One region of the Flavonifractor porci genome, then DNA from elsewhere that is predicted to be linked to it. Evidence: riboswitches for the same ligand, from Rfam matches in the RefSeq annotation. Region 1 holds a riboswitch; the other holds the start of a gene.
What was found. A riboswitch is a leader RNA that binds a small molecule or an ion and turns the genes downstream of it on or off. The one in region 1 is predicted to bind molybdenum cofactor.
Positions count from the first base shown of each region.

Region 2: it holds a riboswitch for molybdenum cofactor, as region 1 does, so the genes downstream of both, WHJ28_RS01550 (hypothetical protein) here and modA (molybdate ABC transporter substrate-binding protein) in region 1, are expected to answer to the same signal.

Region 1 covers NZ_JBBHLB010000018.1:272-17,950, forward strand. The annotation lists gene WHJ28_RS13545 (PD-(D/E)XK nuclease family protein) at 1-3,275, shown strand, start outside; gene WHJ28_RS13550 (alanine/glycine:cation symporter family protein) at 3,370-4,806, shown strand; gene addA (helicase-exonuclease AddAB subunit AddA) at 4,851-8,408, shown strand; gene rpmE (50S ribosomal protein L31) at 8,537-8,740, shown strand; gene WHJ28_RS13565 (flavin reductase family protein) at 8,898-9,401, shown strand; gene hflX (GTPase HflX) at 9,436-10,728, shown strand; gene WHJ28_RS13575 (GNAT family N-acetyltransferase) at 10,883-11,416, shown strand; gene WHJ28_RS13580 (YigZ family protein) at 11,413-12,042, shown strand; gene WHJ28_RS13585 (sulfate/molybdate ABC transporter ATP-binding protein) at 12,083-13,141, opposite strand; gene modB (molybdate ABC transporter permease subunit) at 13,138-13,836, opposite strand; gene modA (molybdate ABC transporter substrate-binding protein) at 13,899-14,762, opposite strand; molybdenum cofactor riboswitch at 14,756-14,871, opposite strand; gene WHJ28_RS13600 (TOBE domain-containing protein) at 14,874-15,086, opposite strand; gene WHJ28_RS13605 (MogA/MoaB family molybdenum cofactor biosynthesis protein) at 15,149-15,634, opposite strand; gene WHJ28_RS13610 (MOSC domain-containing protein) at 15,637-16,074, opposite strand; gene moaA (GTP 3',8-cyclase MoaA) at 16,079-17,053, opposite strand; gene mobB (molybdopterin-guanine dinucleotide biosynthesis protein B) at 17,046-17,549, opposite strand; gene moaC (cyclic pyranopterin monophosphate synthase MoaC) at 17,542-17,679, opposite strand, start outside.
Region 2 covers NZ_JBBHLB010000001.1:314,448-325,377, forward strand. The annotation lists gene WHJ28_RS01535 (zinc ribbon domain-containing protein) at 1-161, shown strand, start outside; gene tyrS (tyrosine--tRNA ligase) at 194-1,423, shown strand; gene WHJ28_RS01545 (AI-2E family transporter) at 1,573-2,766, shown strand; molybdenum cofactor riboswitch at 3,002-3,138, shown strand; gene WHJ28_RS01550 (hypothetical protein) at 3,108-3,674, shown strand; gene WHJ28_RS01555 (class I SAM-dependent methyltransferase) at 3,697-4,419, shown strand; gene WHJ28_RS01560 (FmdE family protein) at 4,400-4,972, shown strand; gene WHJ28_RS01565 (FecCD family ABC transporter permease) at 4,969-6,039, shown strand; gene WHJ28_RS01570 (ABC transporter ATP-binding protein) at 6,036-6,812, shown strand; gene WHJ28_RS01575 (ABC transporter substrate-binding protein) at 6,881-8,017, shown strand; gene WHJ28_RS01580 (nucleoside-triphosphatase) at 8,014-8,556, shown strand; gene WHJ28_RS01585 (flavodoxin family protein) at 8,553-9,107, shown strand; gene dapB (4-hydroxy-tetrahydrodipicolinate reductase) at 9,422-10,189, opposite strand; gene dapA (4-hydroxy-tetrahydrodipicolinate synthase) at 10,213-10,930, opposite strand, start outside.

The DNA.
Region 1 (17,679 bases):
TGCTCACAGCCATTGGACGAGCCTCGCGGCCCCAGGTCCTCATTGTGCCTGAGCAGCACTCCCATGACATGGAGCGGCAGCTGTGCGCCATTGGCGGTAACGCCATCTCCCTCCACGCCGAGGTGCTCTCCTTCACCCGGCTTGCTAACCGGGTGTTCTCTGCCCACGGCGGTCTGGCGGCGCCTGCTCTGGATCAGGGAGGCCGGCTGCTGCTGCTGTATACCGCCCTCAAGTCGGTGTCCGATCAGCTCAAAGTGTACCAGCGGCCCTCCCGCAAGCCCGCCTTCCTCAGCAGCCTTTTGGCCACAGTGGACGAGCTGAAAAGCTGCTGCATCAGCCCCGAACAGCTGTGGGAGGCAGGCAGCGACACCGGAGGCGGGGAGGGGGACAAGCTTACCGACCTCTCCCTCATCTTTGGCGCCTATGAGGCCATGACCGCCCAGCGGTGGGCCGACCCACGGGACAAGCTGACCCGGCTGGCCGAGCTTTTGGCCCGGACCAACTGGGCGGCAGGCCAGGACTTCTATGTGGATGCCTTTACCGACTTTACCCCCCAGGAGCGGCAGGTGCTTTCCGCCTTGCTGGACAAGGGAGCATCGGTGACGGTGGCTCTGACCTGCGATCAGCTGGAGGAGGACGAAGGGGGCACCGGCATCTTTTCCCCTGCCCGGCGTACCGCCCGGCAGTTGCTGCGGCTGGCCAAGGACCGGGGCGTGCCCGCTCAGGTGAAGGTGCTGACGGGGGATAAAACCGGCCGGACAGCCGCCCTGGCCCACCTGGAAGGGCAGCTGTTTGCGCCCCGGCCCGCCCCTCTGGAGGAGGGCGGGAAAGAAGTGACCCTCTTTACCGCCAATACCCCCTATTCCGAGGTAGAGTGGACGGCGGCGGAGATCCTGCGTCTGGTGCGGGAGGAGGGCTATCGCTTTCGGGATATCGCGGTGTGTGCCCGCAGCATGGAAGGGTATGGCCCTACCATCGAAACGGTATTTACCCGCTACGGGGTGCCGGTATTTCTCAGCCGCATGAGCGACATTCTGGAAAAACCCATCTTAACCTTCATTACCGCGGCCCTGGATACCGTATCCGGGGGCTACCGGTACGACGATCTCTTCCGCTGCCTCAAGACCGGCCTTACCGGTCTGAGTCAGGAGGACGTGGACCTGCTGGAGAACTACGCTCTGACCTGGAGCCTGGAGGGCAGTGCATGGACCGGCAAAAAGGACTGGACCAACCATCCCAAGGGCTACGGCCGCAAATTCACCGAGGAGGACACCGCCCTGCTGGAGCGGCTCAACGGCCTGCGGCGGCAGGTGACCGCTCCTCTGGAGGAGCTGCGGAAGCAGCCGGACAGGACAGGGAAGGGCCAGGCCATGGCCCTGTACCGCCTGCTGGAGGCCATGGGGGTACCCGAATGTCTTGCCCAGCGGACCCAGGAACTGCAAGAGCGGGATCAGGCCGCCCTGGCGGAGGAGTATGCCCAGCTGTGGGACATCCTGTGCGGCGGCCTGGAGCAGTGCGCTCAGATTTTGGGCGACACCCCCATGGAACTGGAGGAGTTTGCCCGGCTCTTTACCCTGGTGCTCTCCCAGTATGATGTGGGCGCTATCCCCGTGTCTCTGGACCGGGTGAACGCCGGGGAAATGCCCCGGCTGGCCCACAAAAGCTACCGTGCAGTGTTCCTGCTGGGGGCGGACGACGGAGCCATCCCGGCGGTGTCCCCCTCGCCCGGCCTGCTCAGCGACGACGACCGCAGCCTGTTGGCCTCCTATGGTTTGGAACCCGCCCCCCGGACGGGGGACAAGCTGTACCGGGAGATGACCATCGTCTATGAGACCTGCGCCCTGCCCCGGGAGAAGTTTTATGTCAGCTGGTCCGCTGCGGGAACTCAGGGGGAGGAGCACCGCCCCGCCTTCCTGGTATCCCGGCTGAGGGCGTTGCTGCCCAACCTACGCCGGGTGGAGGAGGGGAGACTGGATGGTTCCTTCCGTCTGGCGGCCCCGCGTCCCGCCCTGGAGCTGGCGGGTCGGTTTCCACAGGCGGCGGCAGCCCTCACTGCTCTGCCGGAATACGCCCCCCTGGTGGAACGTATGGCCTCTGCCGCACGCCGTGAGCGGGGGCGGCTGTCCCGCCCGGCGGTTGACGCGCTCTATGGGTGGCGGGTGCCCATGTCGGCCTCCCGGATGGACAAATACAAGGCCTGCCACTTCTCCTACTTCATGCAGTACGGCCTGAAGGCGGAACCCCGGCGGGCTGCTGGGTTCCAGGCCCCGGAATACGGCACCTTCATCCACTTCGTGCTGGAACACGTCCTCAAAGCCTGCCAGGAGCGGGGGGGCGTGAAGGAGGTGCCGCCCGAGGAACTGCGTGCTATTACCGATCAGGTGGTGGAGCAATATGTGCAGGAAGAGCTGGGGGGACTGGAGGGGGAGAGCCCCCGATTCCAGTACCTCTTCCGCCGCCTCCGTAAGTCGGTTTACGCCGTGGTGGACAACGTGGCCCAGGAGCTGCGTGCCTCCCAATTCCAGCCCATCTCCTTTGAATTGGGCTTCGGCAGCGGCAAGGATCTGCCTCCGGTGGAGCTGAACGTGGACGGGATCACCGTCAGCATCTCCGGCTTTGTGGACCGGGTGGATGGTTGGGTCCATGACGGGCGGCTCTACCTGCGCATCGTAGACTACAAGACGGGACGCAAGTCATTTGACTTGACAGACATCTGGCATGGAATGGGCCTTCAGATGCTGCTCTATCTTTTCACGCTAGAACGTGAGGGAAAAGAACTTTACAGTCAAGATGTGACAGGGGCTGGCGTTCTATATCTGCCCGCCAGAGACGCAGTGGTGGCGGGTAGCCGGGCCATGAGCGATGAGGCACGGCAAAAGAAGGTGGACGCTGAGCTGCGGCGTAAGGGCGTGGTGCTGGACGATCCCGCTGTGCTCACCGCCATGGAGGACCCGGAGGAGGGGCCCATCCGTTTCCTGCCTGTTCGGGTGAACAAGAATGGACAGATCACCGGTGAGGCTCTGGTGTCCGCCCAGCGGCTGGGCAAGCTGGCCCGGCATACCGACCACATCCTGCGGGAGATCGGCCAGGAGCTGGCGGCGGGCAACATCAACGCCGACCCCTTCTGGCGGGGCCCGGAGCACAACGCCTGCCAGTGGTGCGACTACGCCGCCGCCTGCCACTTTGAGGAGGGCAGAGGGAACGATAAAAAGCGGTGGCTGCCCACCGTCAAGGGCGAGGACTTCTGGGCGGCTGTGGAGCAGGAGAAAGACTGAGCGCCCCCAAGCATTTCCCGGGAAACCAGCTGTTTAATCCAAGCGGACAAAGATAAAATCCTGTTAAGGATCAAAAGAAAGGAATTATAACTGTATGGCGTTTTTTGGAAGCTTTTTGAGCAATACCAGCAACTTCCTTTACACCTATATCCTTATTGCCTTGCTGATCTTCGCGGGGCTCTACTTCACCATCCGGACCAGAGCCGTCCAGTTCCGCCTGTTCCCCGAGGCCATCCGGGTGCTGGGGGAGAAGAAGAAGGACGGCAAGGACATCTCCTCCTTCCAGGCTCTGATGATCTCCACCGCCTCCCGAGTGGGCACCGGCAACATCGCCGGTGTGGCCAATGCCATCATTGCCGCAACCCTCATCGGCGGCTACGGCGCGGTGTTCTGGATGTGGCTGCTGGCCCTCATCGGTGCGGCCTCTGCCTTTATTGAGAGCACTCTGGCCCAGTGCTACAAGGAGAAGCACGGGGAGAACTGGGTAGGCGGCCCGGCCTACTATATCCAGAAGGCCCTGGGAAGCCGGTTCTTCGGCGTGGTGTTCGCCGTGCTGCTCATCGCCTGCTTTGCCTACGGCTTCAATGCCCTCCAGGCCTATAACGCCGGCTCCGCCCTCCAGTATTATCTGCCCGACTATTCCAACAGCATCTGGCCCATGGTGGTGGGCGCGGTGCTGGCCATTCTCACCGGTGTGTGCATCTTCGGCGGCGTGAAGCGGATCAGCGCCATCACCTCCGGCATCGTGCCTGTGATGGCCGCCATCTATATTGCCCTGGGCCTGTTCATCACCATTAAGAACATCGGTCAGGTGCCCCACATGATCTCCCTGATCTTCTCCCAGGCCTTCGATCCCAAGGCCATGTTTGCCGGTATCGGCGCCTCCTGCATCATGCAGGGCATCAAGCGGGGCCTCTACTCCAACGAGGCCGGTATGGGCTCCGCCCCCAACGCCGCTGCCGCCGCCGACGTGTCCCACCCGGTGAAGCAGGGCCTGGTGCAGATGCTGTCCGTGTTCATCGACACCATTGTCATCTGCTCCACCACCGCCTTTATGCTACTGCTGTCCGGGGTGCCCATCGACGCCTACAGCGAGGGCATGAACTTTGTCCAGGCGGCGGTCCACGCCCAGGTGGGTTCCTTCGGCCCCATCTTCATCACCGTTTCTATTTTCCTCTTTGCCTTCAGCTCCCTGGTGGGCAACTACTACTACACCGAATCTAACTTCAAATTCATCCGAGACTCCAAGACCGGCCTGCTGATTTTCCGGCTCACCTGCGTGGCGGCCATTTTCATCGGCGCCCAGATGAATTTCTCCATGGTGTGGGATCTGGCCGATGTGCTCATGGGCCTGATGGCTCTGGTGAATCTGGTGGCCATCCTGCTGCTGGGCGGTAAGGCTCTGAAGGTGCTGAAAGATTATGTGAACCAGAAGAAGGCGGGTAAGAACCCGGTGTACCGCTACGAGGAGGTGGGCATCGGTGATCCCGAGATCTGGGACGAGGCCCATGCCCGCAAGTGGGAGAACTGATATTCTGTAAATGAAACCAGATCCGATGGAAAGGAGGGAACCAGATGGCCTTTTCTCTGACAGAAGAACAACAGGCGGCGGTAGACAACCGGGGGGGCGGCCTTCTGGTCTCCGCCGCGGCGGGCTCCGGTAAGACCCGGGTGCTGGTGGAGCGTCTGCTGGCCAGGGTGGAAGAGGGGGCCGACGTGGACCGCTTCCTGGTCATCACCTACACCAAAGCCGCCGCCGCCGAGCTGCGGAGCCGCATTGTGGAGGAGCTGTCCGACCGGCTGGCCCTGCGGCCCACCGACGGCCACCTGCGCCGCCAGGCCACCCTGGTGTACAAGGCGGGTATCTCCACCATCCACGCCTTCTGCGCCCAGCTGCTGCGGGAGTGCGGCCACCTGCTGGATCTGGACCCGGATTTCCGGCTGTGCGACGAGGGGGAGGCGGGCATCCTCATGCTCCGCGCCCTCAACGATGCGCTGGACAGGCGCTATGAGTCCATGGAGGCAGACTTTGCCCAGTTGGTGGACACCATGTCCGCCGGGCGGGACGACCAGCGCCTTGTCCAGATCGTGCTGGATATCCGGGGCCGGGTCCAGGCCCACCCCAATCCAACAGTCTGGTTGCAGGAGCAGGAGCGTACCTTTGCTCTGAAGGGGGTGACCGATCCTGTCCAGACACCTTGGGGAAAGCTGCTGCTGACCGACGCCGCCGGGCAGGCCGCTTATTGGCGACGGCGGATGGAGGAGGCACGGGACCTGTGCGAGCGGGACGCCAACCTGCTGGCCAACTATGGGGACAGTGTGGCTCAGACCGCCCAGGCCTTACAGCAGTTTGAGGAGGCGGCCAGCCAGGGCTGGGATGCTGCTCGGGCCCTGCTGCCCATTCCCTTCCCCACGGTGGGCCGGAAGAAGATGGTGGACGACCCCGCCGCTGTGGAGCGGGTGAAGGCCATCCGTACCGCCTGCAAAAAGCGGCTGGAGAAGCTGGAGGATTGGTTTGCCGACAGTGGGGACGACCTGCTGGCCGACCTGCGGACGGTGTACCCCGCCATGCGGGGGTTGTTTGCCCTGGTGCGGGACTTTGAGACGGCCTATGCCGCCGAGAAGGCCCGGCGTGGGCTGGTGGACTTCTCCGACCTGGAACATATGGCGGTACGCCTGCTGGTGGGCGAGGACGGCAAGCCCACCGAGCTGGCCCGCCAGTGGAGCACCCGGTACGATGAGATCATGGTGGACGAGTACCAGGATACCAACGAGGTACAGAACGCCATTTTCTCCGCCCTGTCCAAAGACGGCACCAATCTGTTTATGGTGGGCGATGTGAAGCAGTCCATCTACCGCTTCCGGCTGGCCGACCCCACCATCTTCCTGGGCAAATATCGGTCTTTCAAGCCCTACACCGAGGCAGGGGAGGGGGAGGAGCGGCGGGTCATCCTGTCACGCAACTTCCGTTCCCGACCTGAGGTGCTGGAGGGGTGCAACGACCTGTTCCGGGCCGTCATGTCGGTGCCCTTCGGGGAAATGGAGTATTCTGACGATCAGGCCCTCTACCCCGGCGCTCCTTTCCAGCCGGACTCCACCTACTGCGTGGAGCTGGACGCTCTGGACGGGGATATTGATGGAGAAGAGGGAGCGGAGAAGGTAAGCCGGGACCTGTTGGAGGCCCGGTTTGCCGCCCGCCGCATCCGGGACCTGCTGGACCAAAACTTCCCTGTCTCCGATGGGGAGGGGGGCACCCGGCCGGTGCGTCCCTCCGATATCGTGATTCTGCTCCGCTCTCCCAACACAGTGCTGCGCCACTATGCCCGGGCTCTGGGAGAGCGGGACATCCTATGGGAGGCCGAGGGAGGCGGAGACTTCTTCGGCTCCACCGAGATCTCGGTTGCCCTGTCCCTGCTCCAGATCGTGGACAATCCCCGGCAGGATGTGCCTCTCATCTCGGTACTGCGCTCCCCGGTGTACGGCTTCTCTGCCGACCGGCTGGCCCAGATCCGCTCAGCCAGCCCGGATACCGACTTTTACGCTGCCCTGGTTGCCGCCGACGGGGAGGACAGTCGTGCCTTCCTGGCTGAGCTGGACGACCTGCGGTTTGGGTCAGGGGACATGAGCAGCCATCAGCTGCTGTGGCACATCTATGACCGCACCAATCTGCTGGGCATCTTCGGCGCCATGGGGGAGGGAGAGACCCGGCAGGGCAACCTGCTGGCCCTGGCAGAGCTGGCCCGGCAGTTTGAGGGGGCAGGCCACAAGGGCCTGTTCCGGTTCCTCACCTACCTGACCCGGCTGCGAGAGAACGGAAACACCCTGATGCCTCCCGCCCCCGGCCGCATCGGCGGCGGAGTGCGTATTATGAGTATCCACAAGTCCAAGGGCCTGGAGTTTCCGGTGGTGCTGCTGTGCGGTCTGGCCCGGCGGCTCAACCGGGAGGACATGAGCCGCCCCATCCTGTTCCACCCCAAGCTGGGGGTGGGCCCCAAGGGTCTAGACGTGGAGCGGGGCATTGAATACCCCATCCTGGCCCGGATGGCGGTGGCCCGTCAGCTGGAGCGGGAGATGATGGCGGAGGAGCTGCGGCTTTTATATGTGGCCATGACCCGTGCCAAAGAGAAACTGATCCTGTCGGTGGCTCTCACCGGCGGAGGAAAGGATCTGGAGAAGCTGGCAGGGGACGCAGGTGATCCGGTGGACCCCCAGGTGCTGCTGGCCTGTCAGAGTGTGGGCCAATGGGTGCTGCTCCATGCCCTGTGCCGCCCCGAGGCGGGAGCCCTCCGCCGGGCAGCGGGACAGGACGTGGCGTTCTTGGATACCTCCTTCGGCCCGGCATGGGACATTCGGTTTGTAGATGGAACGCCTTTGGCTCAGACGCCGCCCCGCCGCTGGACAGCCCCGAAGCGGGGGCCGGAAGAGGAAGAAGACGGGGAGGAGCTGACCGACCGGCTGCGCTGGATCTATCCCCACGGGGAGGAGGTGGCCATCCCCTCCAAGCTCACCGCCACCCAACTGAAAGGGCGGGCATTAGATGAGGAGGCGGCGGAGGAGGCCCCACGGCCCTCCAGGCCCCTCAGCTTCGGTCGTCCCCGGTTTGCCGCCGAGGAGCTGGGCCTCACCGCCGCCCAGCAGGGCACCGCTCTCCATCAGGTGCTCCAGTACATCGACTTTGAGCAGGCTGAGACGGTGGAAGGGGTGCAGGCCGAGATCGCCCGGCTGGTGGAGGGACAGTACATCACCCCCCAGCAGGGGGAGGTCGTGGACCCGGCCCCCATCGCCGCCTTCTTCCAGTCGGACTTGGGGCAGCAGATGCTCTCCTCCGTTTCCCTGCGGCGGGAGTTCAAGTTCTCCATTCTGGAGCCTGCCAACCGCTACTATCCCCAGGCGGGGGAGGGGGAGCGGGTGCTCTTCCAGGGCGTGGTGGACTGCTACTATGAGACTCTGGAGGGCATCACGGTGGTGGACTTCAAGACCGATCGGGTGACCAAGCGCTCCGTGGCGGAGCGGGCGGAGCACTACCGCCCTCAGCTGGAGGCCTACAGCCGGGCCCTGGAGGAGATCACCGGCAAACAGGTGATTCGTAGGGTGTTGTGGTTCTTCTCGCTGAACCAGAGTGTGGATCTGTAGCAATTTGAAAATTTCTGAAAAAAACGGTTGCAATCCACCAGTCTTTGTGCTATCATATTCTAGCGTTTATAAGGCGTGGAGGTTTGCTGCGCCGCTTCATCCGGAACGAGAAAGAGGTGAACACAACAATGAAGGAAGGCATCCATCCCAGCTACGAGCAGACCACCATCAAGTGTGCCTGCGGTAATGTGATCGAGACCGGCTCTACCAAGAAGGACATCCGCGTGGAAGTTTGCTCCAAGTGTCACCCCTTCTTTACTGGCAAGCAGAAGATGGTGGATACTGGCGGACGTGTCAGCCGCTTCAACAAGAAGTTCGGCCTGGACAAGTAAGTTCGTATGCAAGGGGGCCCGTACCGGTTTCGGTACGGGCCCTTTTTCGTTATTGCTGCCCTTGCTGGCGAATATCCGTCCCCGGCAGGAACAGCACCTTTCTTTTTTGGAGAGAGATACATATAATATAGAGTAAAGACAACAGGAGGTGCGCGCCATGTTTGAAAAAATTGACCCCAAGGCGTTGGATCAGAACGTCTTTTCCCTGATCGGGGATCAGTGGATGCTCATTACCGCCGGCACCAAGGAACAGTGCAACACCATGACCGCCAGCTGGGGCGGCCTGGGGGTGCTGTGGGGCAAGCCGGTGGCCACCGTATACATCCGGCCCCAGCGGTACACCCTGGAATTTGTGGAGCGGGAGAACACCTTCACCCTGTGCTTCTTTGGTGAGGCGTACCGGAAGGCCCTGGCCCTGTGCGGCTCCAAGAGCGGCCGGGATATGGATAAGGTGAAGGAGTGCGGCTTCACGGTTGCCGCCGCGGAGGGCGCTCCCTACTTTGAGGAGGCCGACCTGGTGCTGGTGTGCAAGAAGGCCTACTGGCAGGACATGGACCCCACCCACTTCCTGGACGGGGAAATTGATAGCAAGTGGTACCCTGAGAAGGATTATCACCGCATCTTCATTGGTGAGATCCTGGAGGTTTTAAGGAAAGTATAATGTAGGGGCGCACCCTGCGCCCATCGGAGGACACATGACAGAAAACCAAGAGAAAAAAGCCATCAACCGGGCAGTGCTGGTGGGCCTCAACGCCCACTGCCTGTCCGAGGCGGAAAATGCCGACGATTCCTCCATGGAGGAACTGGCCGACCTGCTGGAGACAGCGGGCGGCGAGTGCGTGGGCACCGTGTTTCAGAATAAGGATACCCCCGATCCCCGTACCTTCATCGGCGAGGGCAAGGTGGCGGAGGTAAAAGAGCTGGTGGACGCCATGGGGGCGGACATGGTTATCGTGGACAACCCCCTGTCTCCCTCCCAGCAGCGTGCCCTGTCCGAGGACCTGAAGGTGCAGGTGCTGGACCGGGCGGCCCTCATTCTGGATATCTTCGCCCAGCGGGCCCGCACCAAGGAGGGCCGCCTCCAGGTGGAGCTGGCCCAGTATCAGTATCTGCTGCCCCGTCTGCTGGGTATGTGGACCCATCTGGAGCGGCAGGAGGGCGCCATCGGCACCCGCGGCCCCGGCGAGACCCAGCTGGAGACCGACCGGCGGCACATCCGCCGAAAGATCCAGAAGCTGCGGGACGAGCTGGATCAGGTACGGCGGGTGCGCTCCACCCAGCGGGCCCGGCGGGAAAAGAACGAGGTGCCGGTGGTGGCCATCGTGGGCTACACCAACGCAGGCAAGTCCACCCTGCTCAACAAGCTGACTGGGGCGGACATCCCCGCCAACAACCGGCTTTTTGATACCCTGGACACCACCACCCGCACCCTGGAGATCTCCGACACCTGTACGGTGCTCCTCAGCGACACGGTAGGCTTCATCCGCAAGCTGCCCCACCATCTGGTGGAGGCCTTTAAGGCCACCCTGGAGGAGCTGTCCTATGCCGACCTGCTGCTCCACGTCATCGACACCTCCAACCCGGAGTGGCGGGAGCAGGCCGAGGTGGTGGAGAAGCTGATCTGTGAGCTGGGGGCGGAGCAGACCCCCCGCATCGACGTGTTCAACAAGATCGACCGCTGCCCCAGCGAGATTCTGCCCCACGGGGAGGACATCGTGTCCATCTCCGCCAAAACCGGACAGGGGCTGGACGAGCTTCTCGGCAAGATCGGCGACCGGCTGGACACCGGTGCCCACCGGGTGGTGCTCCACATCCCCTACGATAAGGGCGGCATTGTGGACCTGCTCCACCGGGAGGCCAAGGTGGAGCGGGTAGACTACGGCGAGTCCATCGAGGTGGAGGCCGTGTGTACCCCCATCCAGCTGGGCCGACTGAAGGACTATATTGTGTCCGGCTGGACACCCCCCAAGGAGTTTTGGGAAGACTAGGGCGCGGGCATTTTCTGCGGAAAATGCGTCGCTTCGCTTCAAACCGCGCCTTCCAGGGGGAACCAGTTCCCCCTAGATACGCGCCGTAAACGGCGCGATACCCCCTCCGCTCTCCGAGGGGTTTTAAATGTTTTCAATATGAGGAGGAACCGCTATGCAGCCACTGGAAACCGAGCGCCTGCTGCTGCGACCCTTTACCGAGGAGGACGCGGCCGGTTTGTATGCCTATGCCAGCCACCCGGAGGTGGGCCCCTGGGCGGGGTGGAAGCCCCACGCCGACGAGGCGGAGAGCTTACGGGTAATCCGCGAGATCTTCCTGCCCTCTGACACCCTGGCGGTGATCCGGAAGTCCGACGGGCGGCTCATCGGCTCCGCCGGGTTTGTGGGAAAGCACCGCACTGAGCTGGGTACCCCCAGCGAGGAGGTGGGCTACTCCCTGGCCCGGGACTGCTGGGGCCAGGGGCTGATCCCTGAGGCGGTGGAGGCCATCCTCCGCCATTCCTTTGCGGATCTGGGCTATACCGCCATCTGGGCCGCCTACTACGATGGCAACCGCAAATCCAAGCGGGTGATGCAGAAGTGCGGCATGACCTACCGCCTGTCCCGGGTGGAGCCGGTAGAGCAGCTCAATGAGACCCGCCTGGCCCACTACTTTGCCATCACCAGAAGGGAGTGGGAGGCCAGATGACCGAATACTACATTCCCACCGCCCCCTCGGAGACCGAATTTGTGGAGAAGCGCTCCCGGTTCATCGGCCATGTCTGGCCGGTGGAGAGCGAGGAGGAGGCCCGTGAGTACATCGAGGCCATGAAGAAGAAGTATTACGACGCCCGCCACAACTGCTGGTGCTACCGTATCAAGGAGGGGGGCGTGGAGCGCTACTCCGACGACGGAGAGCCTCAGGGTACCGCCGGACAGCCCATGCTCAACGTGTTCCAGCGGGAGGAGGTCACCAATGTATGCTGTGTGGTGACCCGCTACTTCGGCGGGGTGCTGCTGGGTGCGGGGGGCCTGGTGCGGGCCTATACTCAAAGCGCCAAGGACGCCCTGGACGCCGCCGGGATCTCGGTGGTGCGCCGGTGGGTGGAACTTGCGGTGAGTTGTCCCTACTCCTTTTTCGAGCGGGTGCGTCAGGAGGCCGAGGCCCAGGGGGGCGTGGTGGGAGAAATCGAGTACGCCGCCGACGTCACCGTCCATGTGCTGCTGCCGGAGGAGAACACCGAGGCCTTCGCCGCCCGACTTACCGAGCTGACTGCCGGAGGAGTGGCTCCCGTGACCTTGGGAGAAGCCTTCCGGGCAGTGCCCATCAAATAAAAGCAAAAGCGTCCCCACGGCAACGCCGTGGGGACGCTTTCTAATTACTGGTCAGCAGCAGGAGATCTTTGGAGGGCAGTTCCAGCCACAGGGGATTATGGATGGCCAGAGCGGCCCAGCGGTCCTTCTCCAGCTCGATACGCAGCCGGGAAAAGCCCTGGCTGCCGCCGGGGGTGGACAGCATAACCACTGTGGAAAATACGTTCTCCACCACCTGCTCCACCCGGCAGGGCAGCCGGTTAGGGCCGGGCCCCTCCACGGGCCTGATGTAGTGGGCCCGGACGCCGATGTGGGTCAGCCCCTCCGGCAGCGGCTGGCCCGGGTCCAGGATGATTCCCCAGTCCAGAGCCTCTGCCTTGCCGTCCGCTGTGGCCTTGGCACGGGACACGTTCTTGCAGCCGGACAGCAGGCAGGCCGACAAGGTCCGGGGAGCCTCAAAGAGTTCATGTACCGGCATCATGGCCTGGGAGCGGCCATGATCCAGCACACATACCTGCTGACAGAGGTGCTGCACCTCATCCCGGTTATGGGTGACAAAGAGCACAGGCCCGGAGAAGGCAGAGAGAATGTCAGCCAGTTCCAGTTCCACCTGCCACTTCAGATAGCTGTCCAGAGCGGAGAAGGGCTCGTCCAGCAGCAGCACCTCCGGCTGGCTGGCCAGGATGCGGGCCAGGGCCACCCGCTGCTGCTGGCCACCGGACAACTGCCGGGGATATTTGCGCTCCTGCCCCTCCAGGTAGAAAGAGGAGATCAGACGGCTTACCGTTTCCTTCCGGGCGGCTTTGTCCTGCACGCCCACGGCGATGTTCTGCGCCACTGTCATGTTGGGGAAGAGGGCGTAATTCTGGAAGAGGTAGCCTACCCGCCGCTTCTGGGGGGGCAGGTCAATGCGGCGCTCCGAGTCGAAGAGTACCCTGTCGTCCAGTACAATGCGGCCCCGGTCGGGCTTCTCAATGCCGGCAATGCACTTGAGGGTAAGGCTCTTGCCGCAGCCGGAGGCACCCAGCAGGCCGGTGACCTGGCTGCTCTCCGTCTCAAAGGCGCAATCCAGCTGGAACTTGCCAAAATCCTTGTGGATATCCACCTGTAACCGCATCATTCCACCTCCCCGGAGACAGGAACGGCCCGGCGGCGGGGCCGGCGGTCTTTTTTCTCCAGCATATTGACACACAGCAGCACCACGGCGGAGATGGCCAGGTTGATAAGCACCCACCGCATGGCCCCGGCATCGTCGCCGGTGCGCCACAGCTGGTACACCGTGGTGGAGATGGTAGCCGTCTTGCCGGGGGTGTACCCGGCGATCATGGCGGTGGCACCGTATTCACCCAGGGCCCGGGCGAAGGCCAGCACGGTGCCTGCGATGATGCCCTGCTTGCAGTAGGGCATCATGACCCGCCAGAAGATCCAGGCGTTGGATTTGCCCAGGGTACGGGCGGCGTGGGCCAGAGTGACGTCAAAGGATTCGAAGGCGCCTCGTGCCGTGCGGTACATCAGGGGAAAGGCCACCACCGCCGAGGCAAAGATGGCCGAGTACCACACCATGGTCAGTCGCAGGTCAAAGACCTCCAGAAACCACAGCCCAACGGCCCGCTTGGGCCCCAGCAGCCGCAGCAGGAAATAGCCTACCACGGTGGGGGGGAGGACCAGGGGGAGGGTGAGCACCACGTCCAGCACGCCCTTTACCAGCCGGGGCAGCTTGGCCACATAGTAGGCCGCCAGAATGCCCAGGAAGAAGATGAGCACAGTGGAAATGGCGGCAATGCGCAGGGAATTCAAAAGGGGATAGAGATCCAGAACCAATCACCTGCCTTAAGATTAGAAAATGGGCCTGCCGCCGTGGCGGCAGGCCCTCATGCTTACTGGATCACGGTGAAGCCCACGCCCTCCAGCACGGCGATGGCGTCGGCGTCGGTGTGCAGATAGTCCAGGAAGGCCTGTGCGGCGGCCTGGCTGGCCTCGCTGCCGCCGCACTTCATGACGGCAGCGGGATAGATGACCTGATCACACATCTCGGCGGTGGCCTGATCCACCACGGTCAGCTCATAGGTAAAGGCGTCGGTGGCGTAGATGATGCCGCAGTCCACGGCCCCCTCCTTTACCTGATTGGCTACCTCAGACACGTTAGAGGCATAGGTCACCTTGCCGGCGTCCTCCAGAGCGGTGATGTCGATGCCCAGAGTGTCCAGGATCTGGAGGGAGTAGGCTCCCACGGGCACGTCGTCGTTGCCCAGGCAGAGCAGGGACAGCTTGTCGCTGGCCAGATCGGAGAAGGACTGGATGTCCTTGGGGTTGTCGACAGGCACCGCCAGTACCACCTTGTTCTCCACGAAGTTGATGCGGGTGTCGGACTGCACGAAGTCCAGACCCTGGTTGGTGCCAGTGGTATCGGCGCTGTCCAACTGATTCATCTGCTTCTGGGCGGCGGAGATAAACAGGTCGCACACCGCGCCCTCCTCGATCTGGGTCTTGAGGGTGCCGGAGGAGTCGAAGGTAAAGGTGAGCTTCACGTTGGGAGCCACCTCTTTGTACAGGTCGGCGATCTGGGTGAGGGTGGCCTCCATGGAGGCGGCGGCAAATACCACCACTTCAACCTCCTCGGTCTGGGCGGGGGTGTTGCTGTTTTGGGCGGGGCTCTGGGCAGCACCAGGATTGCCGCCGCCGCAGGCGGCCAGAGCCAGGCTCATGGACAAGGCCAGCAGAAGGGCAAGCACTTTTTTCATGTTGAAAACTCCTTTACAAATACGGTAGGCATATCCGTTTCCAGATATACCCCGGCCCGCCGCCATGGCTTCCGCTTTAGGCGATACAGGCTCGAAGTGATGGGACAGGGATCAGTCCTCCACAGCCACCATGACGGAAGTGGCTTTGATGACGGCGTAAGCAGTGCCGCCTACTTTCAGGCCAAGTTCCTGAATGGATGCCATGGAGATGGTGGAGGTAATGACATTGCCGCCGCCGATGTCGATCTTGACAATGCCGTTGACAGCCCCCTCCTGAATGGATACCACGGTGCCTTTCAGCTGGTTTCTCGCGCTGAGTTTCATTGTAGTCCTCCTTTCTTCTTTGGTCTTATTCCGGACTCCGGAAAACGGAGTGGGAACCGGGTTTATCGGGCGCAGTTATTGGCAGTACCCCTTAAAATCTCCAGACCGTGGGCCAGAGAGGGGAGAATAAACTCCAGGCACTCCCGCACCGCCTTGGGGCTGCCGGGCAGGTTGACCATGAGCGTCTGTTTGCGGATGCCCGCCGCCGCCCGGCTCAGCATGGCCCGGGGAGTGATCTGGAGGGACTGCCACCGCATGGCCTCAGCAATGCCGGGGGCGGGGCGCTCAGTGACTGAAAGGGTGGCCTCTGGTGTGAGATCGGTGGGGGAGAAGCCGGTGCCGCCGGTGGTGAGGATCAGGTCGGCCAGGTCGTTGTCGCACAGCTGTTTTAACTCGCTGCCCAGAGGCTCCATGCCGTCGGGCAGCAGAGCGGTGTGGACCACCTCATAGCCTGCCGCCTCCACCATTTCCTGGATCATGGGACCGCTCTTGTCCTCCCGCTGTCCGGCATAGCCGGAGTCGCTGAGGGTGATGATGGCTACCCGCATACTCAGCCCTCCTCCATGATGGTGAGAGTATCGCCCACCGAGATGGTGCCCCCATGGAGCACCTTGGTAAACACGCCCTCCCGGGGCATGATGCAGTCTCCCATGACCTTGTAGATCTCACAGTGGGCATGGCACTGTTTGCCCACCTGAGTCAGCTCCAGTACCACATCGTTGCACTGGAACTTGGTGCCGATGGGCAGGGCTTTGAAGTCGTAGCCCTCCACCACCAGGTTTTCCCCGAAAGCGCCGTCGTCCACCACGGCGCCTCTGGCCCGGAAGGCCTCTACCTGCTCGTGGGACAGGAGGGACACCTGCCGGTGCCACTTGCCGGCATGGGCATCCCCCTGGATGCCCCAGTCCTCCACAAACTGGGCGGAGCCCACATTCTTCTTCTGGGTGCCCTTCTGTTCACTGATACAGACAGCGATCACTTTGCCCATGGTCTTATCCTCCAATTTGATTCATATTGCGCCCTTCGTCCCGCTCCTGCCTGTCTCCGCCGAAGTGATGGCTGGCGGGTTTATGGCCGATGGCGTCGATCATGGCCTGGAGAAGGGCGGCATCGTCTGCTCCAGCGTCCAGCAGGGCCTTCAGGTCCACCCCGTGGTCGTATTGCAGACAGGTCTTAAGAAAACCGGTGGCGGTGAGCCGCACCCGGTTGCAGCTTTGACAGAACTGGTGGGAAACCGCGCTGATGAAGCCCACCTTGCCTTGGAAGCCGGGGAAGGTCACATTCCGGCTGGGACCGCCCAGAGCATCAGAGGGGCAGGGAAGGGCGGGGCCGAAGGCGGCCTCCAGCTGCTGCAGCACCTCCTCCTCGGTGCGGCGGATGAGGGTGTCCCCCAGGCCAATGGGCATCAGCTCAATGAAGCGAACGCTCAGGTCCCGGTCCTTGGCCAGGGCGGCCAGAGGGACCAGCTGGGCGTCATTGCCGCCGGAGGGGACGCAGTTGACCTTAACGGTGAGGCCCGGCGCGGCCAGGGCGGCCTCCAGCCCCTCCAGGGCCCGGGGCAGCTCGTCCCTACGGGTAAGAGAGGCAAACTGGGCCCGGTCCAGAGTGTCCAGACTGAGATTGACTCCGTCCAGCCCAGCCTTCAAAAGGCCGGGCAACTGGTCGGCCAGCAGCACCCCGTTGGTGGTGAGGCTGACGGTGCGGATACCGTCGATGGCCTTCAACTCTTTCACCAGACTGGCCAGGCCCTTGCGGACCAGAGGCTCGCCGCCGGTGAGGCGCACCTTTTCCACGCCCAGAGAGGCGGCCAGACGCACCAGACGGATGATCTGTTCATAGGAGAGGATGGCGCTGTGGTCCACCCACTCTACGCCCTCCTCGGGCATACAGTAGCGGCAGCGCAGATTGCACCGGTCGGTGACCGACACCCGCAGATAGCGGATGTTTCGTCCAAATTGGTCAAGCATGGCCGCCATCCTCCTTTACCAGACGGAGCAGAAAACGGGCCGCCTCATCGGGCTGATCCAGGGGAAGAACCGGCACGCCGGGTACCCCCAGGGGCAGATCGGTAACCAGGGCCAGCAGGGTAACCGGGTCGGACACCGGCTCTTCCGAATTGCCCTTACGCACGACCTCCAGCTTGGGCCAGCCGGTATGCTTGAAGCCCTCCAGCAGGATCAGATCTGCTTCAGGGAATTGCGTGATGAGGAAGTCCTCTGTTACGGGCTGCTTCTTCACAATCTTAAACTTTTCCCCGTCAAAGATGGCGGTGCCTGCCGCTCCAGCGGCCATAAAACGGCCGGTATCGGTGCCGGGCGGGTCTGCGTCGAAGGAGTGGCCGTCGTGTTTGACCACTGCCACGGTGAGGCCCGACTCCTCCAGCAGAGGGAGCATGGCTTCAATGAGGGTGGTTTTGCCGGAGTTTTTTACCCCGGACACCGCCACCACCAGGGGATTAGCCACGGTCATACACCCCCGACTTGCCGCCCTCCTTGTGGACCAGGTGGATGTCGCCCAGCTCCATCCCCTTGTCGATGGCCTTACACATATCGTAGATGGTAAGCAGGGCCACAGAGACGCCGGTGAGGGCTTC
Region 2 (10,930 bases), on a different contig from region 1:
TGGATATCTATTGCTGCCGGGATTGCAAGAAGATGGAGTTTTATGCGGTAGAGTCCCCGGAAGAGGAGGCCGCCATCGCGCAAGTGCCCTGCCCCCACTGCGGGGAGCGGCACGACATGGACGACGCCAAGTGTCCCCACTGCGGAAAGCGGTTATACTGATGACGACACCATTGAGATAAAGGAGAATGAACATGACTTGTTACGAAGAACTGAAGGCCCGCGGCCTCATTGCCCAGGTCACCAACGAGGAGGAGATCTCCAAGATGATCAACGAGGGTAAGGCCGTCTTTTACATCGGCTTTGACCCCACCGCCGACTCCCTCCATGTGGGCCACTTCATGGCTCTGTGCCTGATGAAGCGGCTCCAGATGGCGGGCAACCGGCCCATCGCCCTCATCGGCGGCGGCACCGGCATGGTGGGCGATCCCTCCGGCCGCACCGATATGCGCCAGATGATGACCCCCGAGACTATCCAGCACAACTGCGATTGCTTCAAGAAGCAGATGGAGCGGTTTATTGAGTTCGGCGAGGGCAAGGCCCAGATGGTGAACAACGCTGAGTGGCTCCTCAAGCTCAACTATGTGGAGCTGCTGCGGGAAGTGGGCGCCTGCTTCTCCGTCAACAATATGCTGCGGGCTGAGTGCTACAAGCAGCGCATGGAAAAGGGACTCTCCTTCCTGGAGTTCAACTACATGATCATGCAGTCCTACGACTTCTATCACCTGTTCCAGCACTACGGCTGCAATATGCAGTTCGGCGGCGACGACCAGTGGTCCAATATGCTGGGCGGCACCGAGCTCATCCGCCGCAAGCTGGGCAAGGATGCCCATGCCATGACCATCACCCTGCTGCTCAACTCCGAGGGCAAGAAGATGGGCAAGACCGCCAAGGGCGCCGTGTGGCTGGACCCCAACAAGACCAGCCCCTACGAGTTCTACCAGTACTGGCGCAACGTGGGCGACAATGACGTGCTCAAGTGCCTGCGGATGCTCACCTTCCTGCCCATCGAACAGATCGACGAGATGGACAAGTGGGAGGGCAGCCAGCTCAACACCGCCAAGGAGATCCTGGCCTTTGAGCTGACCAAGCTGGTCCACGGCGAAGAGGAGGCCCAAAAGGCTCAGGACGCTGCCAAGGCCCTGTTTGTGGGCGGCGGCGACATGAGCAACGTGCCCTCCACCGCTCTGGAGGCCGGCGCCCTCACCGACGGCGCCATCGGTATCCTGGACCTGATGCTGGCTTGTAAGCTGGCGCCCTCCAAGAAGGAGGCCCGCCGCCTCATCGAGCAGGGTGGCGTGGAGCTGGACGGCCAGAAGGTGACCGACGTATACACCGCCGTCACTGCCGACCAGCTCTCCGGCGACGGCGTCATGATCAAGAAGGGCAAGAAGGTCTTCCACCGGGCCTCTCTGCAGGGCTGAGCGTTCAGGGGCTGCCGTCAGTGCGGCAGCCCCTTTCTTAATTTTACCTGACTTTGGTTGCAGGCGGGAAACGGGCATGATACAATAGGTCTGTTGGAAGGCTTACCGCCCCGGCAATGTGTGTGGCGGATGCAAAGGAGGAAGGCACTGTGCCGGAAAAAGAGGACCAAAAGAACAAGAAGAAATGGTACATCCTGGATGGTAGCCATGTGCAGCTGCTCATTGTGTTCATCGTGGCTATATTGTTTTATGTGGGATTGAACCATTTCAATGTGGTAACAGTCCGGATCAATCAGTTTATGGGGGTTTTGTCCCCGTTTATCGTGGGCTTTGCCATTGCCTATCTGCTCAACACTCCCATGTGCTTTTTTGAGCGGAAGCTCTTTCCCAATCACCGCTTCAAGCGTGTTTTGTCCATCCTGCTGGTCTATGTGCTGGCCTTTGCCGTGGTGGCCATCCTGCTGGGTCTCATCGTGCCCCAGGTGGTGCAGAGCGTCAAGGATCTGGCGGGCAATATGCAGACCTACCTGACCAGCCTGGACCAGATGGTACAGGACCTGACCGAGCAATTTGACCTGGATTCCGACGCCATCAACGATATGTTCGGTAATTTCCAGAACATGATCAGCAGCGTGACCGCAAAGGCGGCGGAGGCCCTGCCCCAGCTGCTGGATGTGGGCTTCGCCATCGGAAGCGGCGTGATCGCGGGCATTACCGCCCTCATTTCCTCCATCTATATGCTGGCGGGAAAGGACCGGCTGGTGCCCCAGCTGAAAAAGCTGCTCTATGCTACGGTATCCAAGCGCCGCTCTGACCGGCTGCTGGAGATCTGCAGCCACGCCAATCGGGTGTTTGTGGGCTTTATCAACGGCAAGATCATCGACTCCGCCATCATCGGCGTACTTTGCTTCATCCTGTGCGCCATTTTCCGGATCCCGTACCCCATGCTGGTCAGCGTTACCGTGGGTGTCACCAATATCATTCCCTTCTTCGGTCCCATCATCGGCGCCATTCCCTGTCTGTTTATTCTGGTGATCGTGGACCCCTGGGCCGCCCTGCGGTTCTTTGCCCTGGTCATCGGATTGCAGCAGTTTGACGGCAACATCCTCGGGCCCAAGATCCTGGGCGACAGCACCGGCCTGTCCGCCATCTGGGTGCTGATCTCCATTGTCACCTGCGGCGGCCTGTTCGGTTTCCCCGGTATGATTTTGGGCGTGCCCACCTTCGCGGTACTCTACGCCCTGGTGCGGGAGTGGGTCAATAACCGCCTGAGAGCCAAAGAGATCGACGGCAACGGCAAGCCTCTTGAGGAAGCCGCTCAAAGGCCGACATCTGAAGAATAAAAAAGGCCGCCTTCCGCTACTCCTGATAAGGCTATCTTGAAGTGTGTTCTCGGATTGGGCAGGCAGTGCAGTTGCACTGTCTGCCTTTTCTGTTGTCTCACTCAAAGAAACCGTGTGGCACAACGACTTATGCGAGAATCAACCTTGCACAAACAGTACCTTGTTTGCTTTTTCGCCCATTAATTGCATTTCATATTGACATCGTCTGAAAATATCGTTATACTCTCCAAAGAATAACTAAATATGTTTCCGAGCCGTGGAGTCTAAGGCGAATGCTATGACTTGCGGCCTGACTGTCTGTTGACAGTCACTGAGTTATGCCGGAAACAGCATAGCTTTCCGTGTTTGAGAAGGAAACAAGACTGCTATGGCCTGCTAAAACTGTAGGTGCATGGTATATTTTTGCTGTCTTGTTTTCAAGGCAGCTTTTTGTTTTAAGTGAAGTTGCTATCATTTTTATACAGCTGATCTCCATTTTGGCTATGGGGATATACTTCACAAAGCCGCCTGTCCCCCTGACTCTGTGGAGGAAATGGACCAAATTCCTCATGGTTCATTGGAATGAGGTGGTCACAGACGAGGATACGGTGTATTTCATCGGAAATATTGGCGGTTACTGCACCCCATTTCCAGAGGTGCAGCTGAGTTATCCGGGTAGGCACAAGCACCTCGCTCGAGGCAACCGCGACACCTGTATTGAAAACCAGCAAATGTATTTTGAAACGGTAACAGACGTTCTCGAAACAGACGATGGAGGGCGGCACATCACACTTTGTCGCTATCCGATCAACCGTGCTCATCATGGTGATCCGGAACATGGGGCTTTTCGTTCAGACATGAAATTCCTGAAAAACACAGAGAGTGGAGTGCCTGCTTTCATCCGCTACCGCAGAGAAAACAGAACATAGTTTTTAATTGAGGAGGCAGCCTATGCGTATCAAATGGAACAATCAGACTGTGCGCTGGTTTGAAGATGCCGCAGAATACACCGGGTACAATAAAAAACTGGCACAGATCTTGAAAAAGTATATTCCAGAAGGCGAAACGCTCTGCGATTTGGGCTGTGGCGCAGGTCTTGTAGATCTAGCTTTGGCGGATCATTGTTCCGCGATCACCTGTGTCGATATTGCCCCGGGCGCGGTTGAGCATGTGCGCCGCAAGGCTTCAACACAGGGTATCGAAAACATTCATACGTTGTGTATGGATGCAGCGGAATTGACAGGCTCCTGGGACAATGTCATGGCAATTTTCTTTGGCGGAAGTCAGATTTATGACGACTATTTCCACCTGGCCGGAAAACGGTTTGTTCTAATTACAAACGCTCAATGCAAGGGGAATTTCGGCCCCGAGGGGCATCAGACGATAAAATGTTTCAATATAGCAACTACAAAAGCCTATCTGGACTCTATTGGCGTAAAGTATGTGCATGAAGCGCTTGTCCTTGAGTATGGGCAGCCTCTTACAGATATAGAGGATGCCCGTACCTTTGTCCGAACTTATACCCGCCCTATGAGTGATGAAATGCTGGAGGCGTACCTGGAGGAAAAGCTGGAGAAAACCGGAGACGAAAAGTGGCCCTATTATCTTCCCAACCGGAAAGAGTTTGGACTGTTTATCATTGAGAGGGATGAAAATGAGAAGCTTCCGGGATGATGTGGAACGGGCCGTGGCCTTTCATGGGCACCTCTGTTCCGGACAGTGCCTCGGCGTGAGAATGGCCCACATGGGGCTTCGTCTGCTTGGCCTTGACAACGAGACGGATCGAAAAAAGACCATGGTCTTTGTGGAATGCAATCGTTGCCCTGCCGACGCCATCATGATCGCCACCGGCTGCACGGTGGGGAAGCGTACCTATTATTGTATGGACATGGGCAAGACAGCGGCTACGTTTGTCAATCTGGAGACCAAGAAAGCGGTCCGTGTGGTCCGAAACGCACACCGTCATCCGCCTGAAGGGGAAGATCTGCTGGACTTTTACGAAACGCTGTCCGAGGAGGGCTGGCTGGAAGCACAGGAAGTCACTGTCGAACTGAAAGCCGGCGATATGCCCGGACCTCCCATGGAGATCGTCACCTGTGCCCGGTGCGGCGAGGAGGTCACGGATGGCCGTCATGTGGAAGTGGCAGGCGTCTCCCTCTGCCGCAGCTGCGCGGGGAGGCGCTATTACCGGGAAGCCGCTGCTGATCGGGAGTGTGGGAAGGGATGACAGAGAAGAAAAAGCTCCCATTCGGCACCGTGATCGTCATTCTGGTGGCCGCGCTGATCCTTGCCTGTATTCTGTCCACCACACTGGGGCGCTACCCAATCTCCATACGGGAGCTGGGGGGCATCACCTGGGATCAGGTGATGAAGCTGGTGGAGCAGTTGGGTCAGCGATTGGGGTTGGATGTGTCAGGACTCAGGCCGGAGCCTTTCTGGACGGCGACCCAGGAGGCACTGTTTTTGAAATACCGTGTACCTCGTATTGCCATTGCCTGTATGGTGGGCTGCAGCCTGTCTACCGCCGGCGCATGCTATCAGGGGGTGTTCCAGAACCCCATGGCAGCGCCCGACATCCTGGGAGCCTCCTCCGGAGCCGCGCTCGGCGCGTCGCTGGCCATCATTCTGGGCTATATGAACGCTGTCATCGGCGGTATGGCCTTTGTATTCAGCCTGGCCACCGTAGCCCTGGTCATCCTTGTGGGCAATCGGGCCCGAGGGAACCGGGTGGTGGGCCTGATCCTGTCGGGCGTCATGATCAGCTCGCTGGTGTCTTCCTGTACCTCCTTTATTAAGCTGATCGCAGACACCGAAGAGCAGCTCCCGGCCATCACCTATTGGCTCATGGGCAGTTTCAACGGCGCCAGGTCAGAGGATATCCTGTTTGCAGCCATCCCAATGGCTATCGGCCTGATCCCGATTTTCATTCTGCGCTGGCGGATCAATGTCCTGTCTCTTGGTGATGACGAGGCCCAGACGCTCGGGATCAACGCAAGACGCCTGCGCATGATTATTATCGTCTGCTCCGCCCTGATCACAGCGGCCAGCGTGGCTGTCAGCGGTATTATTGGCTGGGTGGGACTGGTGATCCCACACATGGTGCGGAGGGTCGTCGGGAATGACTACAAAAAGCTCATTCCCGCGACGATGCTCTTCGGGGCCATCTTCATGCTGCTGGTTGACAACATCTGCCGCAATGTGTGGGCCACCGATCTGCCCATCGGTATTCTCACTTCCTTTGTAGGCGCGCCATTCTTCGTTTATCTGATTATAAAGGAGGGCGACCAGCTGTGATACTGAACGTAGCGCATCTGGACTTCTCCTTTGGAAAGCGCCAGGTATTAAAGGACATCAGCTTCGAGGTCAGCAGCGGCCAGTTTCTGTCCATTCTTGGCCCCAACGGTGTGGGCAAGAGCACCCTGTTCCGCTGTATTCTGAATCTTCTTTCTCCCAGCGCCGGTACCATCACCGTGGATGGGGAGCAGGTGTCCGGAATGACCGCCCAGAAGTTGGCAAAGCTCATTGCCTATATCCCGCAATTCCACAGCCCTGCCTTTAATTTTTCCGTTCTGGACATGGTGCTCATGGGAACGGCCGCTCAGGTCAGTTCTCTGTCCTCTCCGGGTAAAGAGCAGCAGGACCGGGCGAGAAGCGCCTTGGCGCGACTCCAGATCGAACATTTGGCGGAACACCCCTATGGGTTCTGCTCCGGCGGCGAAAAGCAGCTTTGCCTGTTGGCCAGGGCTATTGCCCAGCAGGCAAAGATTTTGGTTATGGACGAGCCCTCAGCCAGTCTGGATTTCGGCAACCGCATCCGGGTCATGCAGACAGTCCGAAGCCTGGTGGCAGATGGGTATGCGGTGGTGCAGACCACCCATGACCCGGAGCAGGCCTATTTGTATTCCGACCAGATCCTTGCGCTCCATAATGGACAGGTATTGGCCTGGGGTACGCCAAAGGAGGTGATGACGGCATCCCTGATGTCGAAGCTATACGGCATTCCTGTGGAGGTGTACAGTATGCACGATGATGGTGTGCGTGTGTGTCTGCCTGCCCAGTCTGTGTAACAGACTCTGCTTATTTTAGTAGACAAACCCATTTACATAAATCAATCAAAAAAGCGAGGTAAGATCCGATGAAACACATCAAGGAACTGATCGCCATGCTGCTTGCTCTGAGCCTGCTCTGTTCTCTGGCTGCCTGCGGCAACCAGAACAGCACCAGCAGCAATCAGCCCCAGCAGTCGTCTCAGCAGCAGCCGACTGAGTCCGTGGAACCCGTGAAGGAGGGTTTCCAGCCTTATACGTTTATTGACGACCTCGGTCATGAGATCGAGATCAATGAGGAGATCACAGCCATCGTGCCCTCAGGCCAGCTCGCTCAGGTCATTCTGCTGGGCATCGCGCCCGATCTGATGGTGGGCCTGGGCGGCCAGATGAGTGACAATATGGCCGAGTACATCCCCGACTATGACCGGCTGTCCCAGCTGACCTATTTCGGAACCGTTCTGGGCGCCGCCGATCTGGATGTGGAGGCTCTGGCCTCCACCAACGCGCAGCTGGTCATTGATGTGGGCTATACCAAGACCGGTTACGAGGAAGAGCTGGCCACCACGCAGGAGCTGACCGGCATCACCTGCGTCTTCATTGAGGCCAAACTGGACGATTACGGCGAGGCGATCCGCAAGCTGGGGCAGCTGTTGGGCCGTGAGGAAAAGGCTGAAGAAATGGCTGTTTGGTGTGAAGAGGTCTATGACCGTGCTTTGGATATCATGGAACAGGTGGGCGACAATAAGGTCAACGGTATTTACGCTCTGGGCGACGGCGGCCTGAATGTGATCGCGGAGAGCCAGTCTCAGGCCGAGGTCATCAACCTGGTATTCAACAACCTGGCCGTGATCGAAAACGCCAGCGGCAAAGGCTCGGGCAACCCTGTCAACATCGAGCAGATCGCTCTGTGGAACCCCGACTTCGTGATCTTTGGCGCCGGCAGCATTTACGACACCGTCGCGGAGGATGCCGCATGGAGCCAGATCAGCGCCATCGCAAACGGCAAATATGTGGAATCACCGGAATCCCCGCACAACTGGACAGCTGCGCCTCCCGCCTGCCAGCGTTATCTGGCGCTGCTGTGGCTGCCCAGCATTCTCTATCCCGAGTACTGCGACTATGACCTGCAGGAGGAGGTCACCGAGTATTATGAGCTGTTCTACGGCGTGACCCTTACCGATGAACAGTATGCCGCTCTGACTGCAAACGCATTCTTCAAATGATGCATACTCTGATCGTCGGAGAACGAGGCGTGGGCAAGAGCACCCTCATAAACAGGGTGCTGGAAGCCTGCGGCAGGCCTGTGTACGGCTTTGAGACGAAGAAAGAGGACTCCCTCGCAGACGAATTGCGGGGGAGCCCCATCTATATCTATGAGGCGCGGCGTGAGCGCAGACGTACGGAGGAAAATCTGGTAGGCTACTGCAAAAATCACCGCTTTGACGCTGCCGCCGAGGTTTTTGACCGTTTTTCGCCCAAGCTGCGTGAACCTGTGCAGAAAGGCGGCATTGTGCTGCTGGACGAGCTGGGGTTTATGGAGTCCCGGGCGGAAAAGTTCTGTGCCGCTGTGCTGGACTTGCTTGACGGCCAGGTTCCGGTGATCGCAGCTGTAAAAACCAAGGACACTCCGTTTTTGGAGGCGGTGCGCTTCCACCCCAGGGCAAAATGCTTTTATATCACCGAAGAAAACCGTGACAGGCTGTTCCCGCAGGTTTTGGATTTTGTGCGCCAGCAGCTTGACGGAGAGGATAAGATGGTATGAGTAACAAGACTTTGATTATTAACGGCTCTCCCCGTCCCGCCGGCAATACAGCATATCTCATCGACATCCTGCGCAAACACTTGAAGGGCGAGGTCATCGAGATCTCCGCCTTCCGCTCCGGCATCGCCCCCTGTGTGGACTGCCGCGGATGCTGGGAAACTGCCAAGTGTGTGGTGAAAGACAGGATGCAGGTCATCTATGATGACGATTTTGACAATATCGTCATTGCCTCTCCGGTGTATTACGGCACGCTGCCTGGCTCCGTTTTGAGCCTTATGAGTCGCCTGCAGCCCTGGCACGCGGCGATGTTCTTCCTGAAACAGCCATTGGAGCAGAGGCCTAAAAAGTCCGCGGCGATCCTCACCGCCGGCGGCAAGGGCAATCAGGCCAACGCAAACCACCACCTCAGTGCTTTTTTCCGCATGGTCAATGCCCAGGGGTTCCTGGAGCATACGGCCTGCTCGCCGAATACCGACACCGTTCCTGCCCAGGAGGACGAGCAGGCGGTTGCCGCTGTGATTGAAATCGCAAATTGGGTGAACGGCGACTGAGCAGGGATGTTTTTTAAATCAGAAATTTGGTTTATCATCAAACACGGCGGCTGATTCAGCTGCCGTGTTCTTGTCTGACTGTGTTCTGTGTCTCTTTATGTTCCTATTTTGCCCCCTATATGACAGAAACCCAGCTCGTGCTTGACGCATAAGCCGGGTTTCTCGACAACCAAATAGCCGCAAGCCACTTCATGGCTTGCGGCTATTTCCCTATTTTTCTTTGGGGTGACACCCCAGGGCCTCTCTCAATCTGTCATTCTGGGGTTAATTTTAATATGTCCTTATACGGAGCAGCCCCGGGCGGGCTTTTTCTGTTATAAAAGAGTGGCCTGGACCAGATCGGTCATGGAATAGAGACCAGGACACTCCACACCGGCGAGAAATCGGGCCGCCCGGATGGCGCCGGAGGCAAAGACCTCCCGGCTCATGGCGGAGTGGCTCAGGGTGATGACCTCATTCTCACCGGCAAAGATCACGTCGTGATCTCCCACGATGCCGCCGCCCCGGACGGAGCAGATGCCGATCTCCTCCTTGGCTCTGGCCTTGCGGACGCTGTGGCGGTCGCACACATAGTCGGGCTGGCAGGGAAGGGCGGCCGCAGCAGCGTCAGCCAGCATGAGGGCGGTGCCGCTGGGGGCGTCCACCTTTTTATTATGGTGCTTTTCCACGATCTCGATATCGTAATCCGCTCCCAGAGCCGCGGCGGCCTGGCGTACCAGGGCCAGCAGCACGTTGACCCCCAGTGACATATTGGCGGAGCGGAACACGGGGATGACCCGTGCCGCCTGGTCAATGGCGGCCAGCTGTTCCTCCGAGTAGCCGGTGGTGGCCAGCACCGCCGGGATGTTCCGCTGCATACAGAAGTCCAGCAGGGCGGGCAGGGCGGCAGGGGAGGAGAAGTCGATGAGGGCGTCGGCCTGCCCCCGGAATTCGGCGGGGGAGGAGAACACGGGGAAGTCCCGGTCACCAGTCCCCAGCAGGTCAAATCCGGCGGCGATCTCCAGGTCGGGCTGGGCGGCGCACAGATGTTCCACCGCCCGGCCCATCCGGCCGTTGCAGCCGGAGAGGATCAAACGAAGCATTTCCAACATCCTTTCCCGGTGGCTCAGGCGGAGAGCAGGCCCACCTTGACCATAGACTGACGGAGGGTCTCCAGCGGTCCGTCGCTCATATCGCACAGAGGCAGGCGCAGGGAGCCGATGTCATAGCCCGCCAGATTCATGGCGGCCTTGATGGGAATGGGGTTGACCTCCAGGAAGAGGGCGTCGATGAAGTCCATGTAGCCCAGCTGAAGGGCGGCCGCCTCATCGAACTTGCCCTCCAGGCACAGGTGGGTCATCCGGATCATGACCTCGGGGGCAAGATTGGCCACCACCGAGATCACGCCCTTGGCCCCCAGGCTCATCATGGGCACCACCTGGTCGTCGTTGCCCGACCAGACGTAGAAGTCGTCACCGCAGATAGCCAGGGTATGGGCCAGCAGAGAGAAGTTGCCGCTGGCCTCCTTGACGCCGTTGATGTTTGGGTGCTGGGAGAGTACCTTGTAGGTTTCGGCTGTGAAGGAAACGCCGGTCCGGGAGGGCACATTATAGAGGATGATGGGCAGATCCACCCGGTCGGCGATGTATTCGTAGTGCTTGATGAGGCCGGTTTGAGACGCCTTGTTGTAGTAGGGGGTGACGTGCAGCAGGGCGTCGGCGCCGGAGTCCTGGGCGTGCTGGGACAGGTAGACGGCTGCGGAAGTGTCGTTGCTGCCCGCGCCGGCGATGACCTTGACCCGGCCATTCACCCGCTTGACACAGTATTCCACGGCGGCAATGTGT